2 regions of the Gordonia sp. NPDC003376 genome follow, and region 1 is predicted to be linked to the other one. Evidence: predicted binding sites of a transcription regulator. Region 1 holds the regulator's gene; the other holds the start of a gene.

What was found. Region 1 encodes HspR, which represses chaperone genes until heat shock. Its sites were predicted from a motif close to ANNTGAGTNNNNNNNACTCANNT; they were not measured.
Region 2: a site for HspR is predicted at 1,677-1,699, ahead of clpB (ATP-dependent chaperone ClpB). Genes of this name have one in related genera too.

The regions. Positions count from the first base shown of each region.
Region 1 is NZ_JBSFRM010000006.1:137,063-140,478, reverse strand. Features, by position in the region: gene ACWDUA_RS08955 (hypothetical protein) at 1-1,009, opposite strand, end outside; gene ACWDUA_RS08950 (heat shock protein transcriptional repressor HspR) at 1,183-1,584, opposite strand; gene dnaJ (molecular chaperone DnaJ) at 1,588-2,802, opposite strand; gene grpE (nucleotide exchange factor GrpE) at 2,940-3,416, opposite strand, start outside.
Region 2 is NZ_JBSFRM010000016.1:114,640-118,055, reverse strand. Features, by position in the region: gene ACWDUA_RS16790 (oleate hydratase) at 1-1,120, opposite strand, end outside; gene clpB (ATP-dependent chaperone ClpB) at 1,773-3,416, shown strand, end outside.

The DNA of each region.
Region 1 (3,416 bases):
CGGTGCGGGTGACGGTGACCTGCTCCGTCGTGCCCGGCGCCGTCACCGTGGAGGTGGTGGCGGCCGGACTGGTCCCGTCGTCGCCGGTGAACAGCGCCACCAGGACGGTCAGGCACACGAGGGCGGCGACTCCGGCCGCCCCACCGATCGCCCACCACCGCAGGCCGAAGCCGGTGCTCCCGCGCGCAGACCCGGGGGTCGGTGCGGTGGCCAGGAGCGCGGGGTCGGCAGGTGGCGGGGGCATCGCACCGCGCGACGCGGCGGCCGCGGCCACCGCGCTCACCGGGGCCACCGGGACGGGAACCACCCCGGCCATCGGTGCGATCCGGTGGGTGGTGGTCGCGAGGAGTTGGGTGGTCCCCTGCGCCAGGGCGAACACCGGGGCCGGGACCACCGTGGCACGCACCCCCGTGGATTCGATCGCACCGATCACACCGGGGGTGTCGGCACCGGAGCCGACGCACACCACGCGGGGCACCGACGACGCGGCGAGGTAGTCCGCGAGCGGCCGCAATCCCTCCGGATGGGTCACCGGAATCTGTTGTGAAACAGGAACTTCCAGTGCTTCCACCGCGGTTCCGTGGGACGCGTCGACCAGGGCGATGGTCCGGCCCGCGGCCACCGATCCGGCGCCGTCGAGGGCCACGGCCACCACCACTCCGTCGGCTTCGCGGCGCGCGGCCTGCGCGAGCACCGACGGCAGGTCGACAAAGCCCACCGAAGCCGCCCAGGCGGGTGCCGACGGCCCGTGCAGCACCGATTCGAGGTGGGCGCGGACGTCGTCGCGGGCACAGGCGATCACGATGTCGTCGACCCGGAACGGCGCCGATTCGACCAGGTCGGCGAAGGCCGCGGCCGCCGACGTCGGGGAGGCATCGGTGAGTTCGACGAGATTGCTGGCCACGATGTCGCCGGTGGCGTCACGCACCACCATCGCGATCTCCTCGCCGAGCACCGACACACCGAGTACGGCGGGTTCGGCGACGGAGAACTCCGCAGGCTGGCTCACCCGTCATCTCCTCTCCCGGCCGCGATCTCCCACGACCTCTCGTCAACGCCACAGGTTAACGCGAGATCCTCAGGTGGCGACAGGCCACCTGAGGATCGGATCTGCTGTGAACGTGCTTGTGGTTGTCCGGGCCGGGCCGGCGTGTGGCCGACGACCGTGCGGTCGGTCCGGCCTCACTCCGTCCCGCGTCGGCGGCGTGGTTGCCACACCACCAGCGCATTGGTCCGCGGCACAGGGACCAGCTCGCCCCCGCGTCGCGACCGATGCGCCTCGACCTCCCCCTGCAGTTCGCGGATCCGCTGCTGCAGGGCGTCGACCTGATTGGTCAGATCGATGATCCGTTTGATGCCGGCGAGGTTGACGCCCTCCTCCTGGGAGAGGCGCTGGATCTCGCGCAGCACCTCGACATCGCGCGACGAGTAGCGTCGCCCGCCGCCGCTGGTGCGCTGCGGGGTGACCAGACCCAGCCGGTCATACGTGCGCAGGGTCTGCGCATGCATGCCGGCCAGTTCGGCCGCCACCGAGATCATGAAGGTGGCGTTGGGGTCATTCGGATTCTTGCGTGCTGCGGCCATGGTTCATCGCCCCCAGCCCGCCCGTGGATCGAATCCGGCCGCCCGCTCGGCCTCGGCGTAGGCCTTCATGGCGTCCACCGCGGCGTCGTCGAGCTTGCGGGGGACCTCCACCTTGACGGTCACCAGCAGGTCACCGGCACCGCCGGCCCGCTTGGGCACACCGCGTCCGCGGACCCGGAGGGTCCGGCCGTCGGTGGTGTTGGGCGGGATCTTGACACCCACCGAGCCGTCGAGCGTCGGCACCGACACGGTCGCCCCGAGCACCAGCTCGGAGATCGACACCGGCAGTTGGACACGCAAATCGTGGCCGCTGCGGGTGAACACCCGGTCGGGGGTGACGTGGACGACGACGTACAGGTCGCCAGACGGCGCACCGCGGCGTCCGGCCTCACCTTGGCCGGCCAGACGGATACGCTGCCCGTCCTCGACACCGGCCGGGATGCGGACGTTGATGGTGCGGGCGCGGACCTTGACGCCGCTGCCGTCGCAGTCGGTGCACGGATCGTCGATCCGCGAGCCGGTGCCCTGGCAGTCCTGGCACGGTTCGCTGAACCCGAATGCGCCCTGGTTGCGGCTGACGAAGCCGGAGCCGTTGCAGTGGGGGCAGACCCGGGGGCTGGTGCCCGGCTTGGCACCGCTGCCGTGGCAGGTGGTGCAGGGGGCCGGACTGGTCACCCGCAGTGGGACGGTCGTACCCAATGCGGCGTCGGCGAAGGTCAGCGTGGTCTCGGTCTCGAGGTCGTTGCCGCGCCGTGGGCGGGTCGCCGTGGACGTACCCCGCCCACCGCTTGTCCCGCCGCGGTTGAACAGCCCCTCGAACAGGTCACCGAAACCGCCTGCGGACTCTGCGCCGCCACCGCCGCCGAAGAGGTCGCCGATGTTGAAGTCGGCACCACCGTCGGTGGAGTACCGGGTTCCGCCGCCACCACCGGGGAATCCCCCGGGGAAACCGTTGCCGCCGCCGCGGAACCGGCCGCCGGCGAACATCGCGCGGGTCTCGTCGTACTCCTTGCGCTTGTCGGCATCGGAGAGCACGCTGTGCGCTTCGGACACCCGCTTGAATCGTTCTTCGGCTTTCGTGTCCCCGGGATTGGCATCCGGGTGCAGCTCGCGGGCGAGCTTGCGGTAAGCCTTCTTGATCTCTTCAGACGAAGCGTCAGAAGCAACGCCCAGATCCTTGTAGAAATCCCGCTCGAGCCATTCTCGTTGCGGAGCCACCAGACGTCACCTCCTTCGATATGAACGTGTCTGGATGAAGTCGTGTCTGCAGTTGTACCGGTCTTCTGCTGCACCGGCTTCGGTGGTGCGCGCGCCGGGGACGGCGTCAGCGCACCACCGAAAGGGTGTGCAGGTGATTATGCACCACTGCTTGCGGCGTCACCGGCGGCCGGGACCGGATCGGTGACGGTCACCATGGCGGTCCGGATCACCTTGTCCGCCAATCGGTATCCGCTGCGGTAGACCGAGCCGATGACCGGCTCGGCGCCGCTGCCGTCGTGCTGGACGGCCTCGTGCAGTTCCGGATCGAACTCGTCGCCCGGCTCACCGAACTTGACCAGACCCTCGGAGTCGAGGGTGCCGGCCAGTTTGTCGGCGACCACACGCAGCGGTCCGGTCTCGAGATCGCCGTGCTCACGGGCGCGGTCGAGATCGTCGAGGACCGGCAGCAGCTTCTCGATCAGCACCTGCTTGCCATAGGCCACCCGGCCCTGCTTCTCCTCCTCAGAGCGCCGCTTGAAGTTGGCGAACTGCGCACGCTCGCGCTGGAGCGCCGCGGTGAGCTCGGCGACCTCGTCGGATGCCGCGGTGGCGGACTCTTCCGGGGCAGGGGC
Region 2 (3,416 bases), on a different contig from region 1:
TGACGACCTTGCCCGCGAAGGGATCTCGCTGGGCGATCTTCTCGATGTAGCGGGGGATCTCCGGGCCGATAGTGGTGACGGTTGCCGACTCCCACTTGGTCTTCGGGATGTCGCCGGCGAAGACGTCGGGGCGGCCGAAGGACGGATCCTTGGCAGCGATGCGACGCCAGAGATCCCAGGCGGGGGCGGGACCTTCGTCGAGGGATGCCGGGTGGTGGTGGTCGCCGTCGACGGAGTTCTCGGTGAGCGAACCGATGGTGGTGAGCACCAGGTCGTCGGGTCCGAGGTCGACGCCGCCCTCGACGCCGTCGGAGATCCAGTGGATGCGGGTGGCCTGTTTACGGCCTCCGTCGATCGCGAAGTCGATGTCGGTGACCTCGGTGGAGAAGTCGAAGGTGACGCCCTGGTCGAGCAACCACCGGTACATCGGCAGGACCAGCGACTCGTACTGGTTGTACTTCGTGAACTTCAGGGCCGACAGATCCGGAAGGCCTCCGATGTGATGGACGAACCGGTGGAGGTAGAGCTTCATCTCGAGCGCGGAGTGCCACTCCTCGAAGGCGAACATGGTGCGCCAGTACAACCAGAAGTTGCTCTGGAGGAACTCTGCGCCGAAGACCTCGTCGATCCGCTTGTCCTCCATCTCCTCCCGGGAGGCGAGGAAGACCTTGACCATCTCTTTCTGGGCGGTGTCACCGAGACCGAACTCGTTGTTGGTCTTGGCATCCTGGCCCTGGTTCTCGGTAACGCGGCACAGCGAGTAGTTGGGGTCGGCCTTGTTGAGCCAGTAGAACTCGTCGAGCACCGATCCGTCGACCTCGAGTGAGGGGATGGTGCGGAACAGATCCCACAGACACTCCATGTGGTCTTCCATCTCACGGCCACCGCGGATGACGAATCCCTTGTCGGGCTTACGGATACCGTCGAGTGCGCCGCCGGGGAGGTCGAGGCGTTCGAGGATGGTGATCTTGTTGCCGGGTAGCTGGCCGTCGCGGATCATGAAGACGGCCGACGCCATCGATGTCAGTCCTGCACCGACGAACCACGCGCTCTTGTTCTCCACGCCTTGGGGCTTGAGTGGGCGGGCGAAGGCCTCGTAGTTTCCGCTGCTGTAGTACATCTGTGCTCCTTTGCTGCGACGGGTCGACAGGACGGCGAGCGCTCACCGACGGCGCCTCGCGTGGGCCGGGCTCTCCCCTGCGAGGACTCGCCATCTCGCTACTCCGATCAAACGATAATGAGCAGACTCATTAATGAGCGTACTCACGAATCTGGGAGTTGGCCAGGAAGCGGATGGTGAACTCTGGGGGTTGCCCGGGTGTGCCGGGAGGTCCCATGGTTGTGGTGGTGCGTGTGTGAGCTCGGCCGGCGGAGATTTCGACACGACTCGTCGCTGCGCTCCTTGTCGGCTCAATCACCGTTGGGGAGCGGCTCGCCGAAGCGCTGCTCGTCGGCTCGATCAGCGAAGGGCGGCGTGTCGTCGGCTGCGCTGGTCGTCGGCTCAATCGGCGTTCGGGAGCGGCTCGTCGGCTTCGCTGCTCGTCGGCTCGATCAGCGAAGGGCAGCGTCTCGTCCGCTGCGCTTCTTGTCGGCTCTATCGGCGTTGGGGAGCGGCTCGTCAGGGTGGCGGTGTCGGTGGGCGACGCTAGTGTGATTCAGATCACCAAGAATATCGAACTTGAGCGAAATACGCTCAACCTTGCTCGCGTTGGACTCTTCGAAACGCCATACTTGAGCGTTAGAGACTTAAGAACGTAGAGAAAGGTGCAGAAGTGGACAGCTTCACCCCCACCACCAAGACCCAGCAGGCGCTGAGTGCTGCGGTGCAGGCGGCGGCCGCTGCTGGCAACCCCGACGTACGTCCCGCCCATATCCTGGTCGCCCTGCTCGATCAGTCCGACGGCATCGCCGCACCGCTCCTCAAGGCAGTGGGGGTCGATCCCGCCTCGGTTCGCACGCAGGCCCAGGCGATGGTCGATCGTGCGCCGACGGTGTCCAGCTCGAGCGCCCAGCCCCAGCTCTCCCGTGAGGCCATCGCGGCCGTCACGACCGCCCAGCAACTGGCCACCGAACTGAACGACGAGTACGTCTCCACCGAGCACCTCGTCGTCGGCCTGGCCACCGGCGACTCCGACGTCGCCAAGCTGCTACACAACGTCGGAGCCACGCCGCAGGCCCTGCGGGAGGCATTCGTCGCCGTGCGCGGCAGTGCTCGGGTGACCTCCGAGGACCCCGAATCGACCTACCAGGCACTCGAGAAGTACTCGACCGACCTCACCAAGGCCGCCCGCGAGGGCAAGCTCGACCCGGTGATCGGCCGTGACGCCGAGATCCGCCGCGTGGTGCAGGTGTTGAGCCGACGGACCAAGAACAACCCGGTCCTGATCGGTGAACCCGGCGTCGGCAAGACCGCGATCGTCGAGGGACTGGCCCAGCGCATCATCGAAGGCGACGTCCCGGAATCGTTGCGCGGCAAGACCGTCATCTCCCTGGACCTCGGTTCGATGGTGGCCGGTGCGAAGTACCGCGGTGAGTTCGAGGAGCGCCTGAAGGCTGTCCTCGACGAGATCAAGGGATCGGCCGGACAGGTCATCACCTTCATCGACGAGCTGCACACCATCGTCGGCGCCGGTGCCACCGGCGATTCCGCGATGGACGCCGGCAACATGATCAAGCCGATGCTCGCCCGCGGTGAGCTGCGGCTGGTCGGTGCCACCACGCTGGAGGAGTACCGGCAGTACATCGAGAAGGACGCCGCACTCGAGCGTCGCTTCCAGCAGGTGTACGTCGGAGAGCCCAGCGTCGAGGACGCCATCGGCATCCTGCGCGGGCTGAAGGAACGGTACGAGGTGCACCACGGCGTGCGCATCACCGACTCCGCACTGGTCGCCGCCGCAACACTTTCCGATCGCTACATCACCTCGCGCTTCCTGCCCGACAAGGCCATCGACCTGGTCGACGAGGCCGCGTCGCGCCTGCGGATGGAGATCGACTCGCGCCCCGTCGAGATCGACGAGGTCGAGCGCATCGTCCGCCGGCTCGAGGTCGAGGAGGTCGCGCTGGAGAAGGAGCACGACGAGGCGAGCAAGCAGCGTCTGGAGAAGCTGTGTCAGGAACTGGCCGACCAGAAGGAGAAGCTCAACGAGCTCTCGGCCCGCTGGCAGTCGGAGAAGACCGCCATCGACGCGGTCCGCGACGTCAAGGAGGAACTGGAAAACCTTCGCGGAGAAGCCGATCGCGCCGAGCGTGACGGCGATCTGGGCAAGGCTGCCGAGCTGCGGTACGGCAAGATCCCGGCGCTGGAGAAGAACCTCGAGGCCGCGATCGCCAAAACCGGCACCGACCCCGACCAGGACGTGATGCTGCAGGAAGAGGTCGGCCCCGACGACGTCGCACAGGTCGTGTCGGCGTGGACC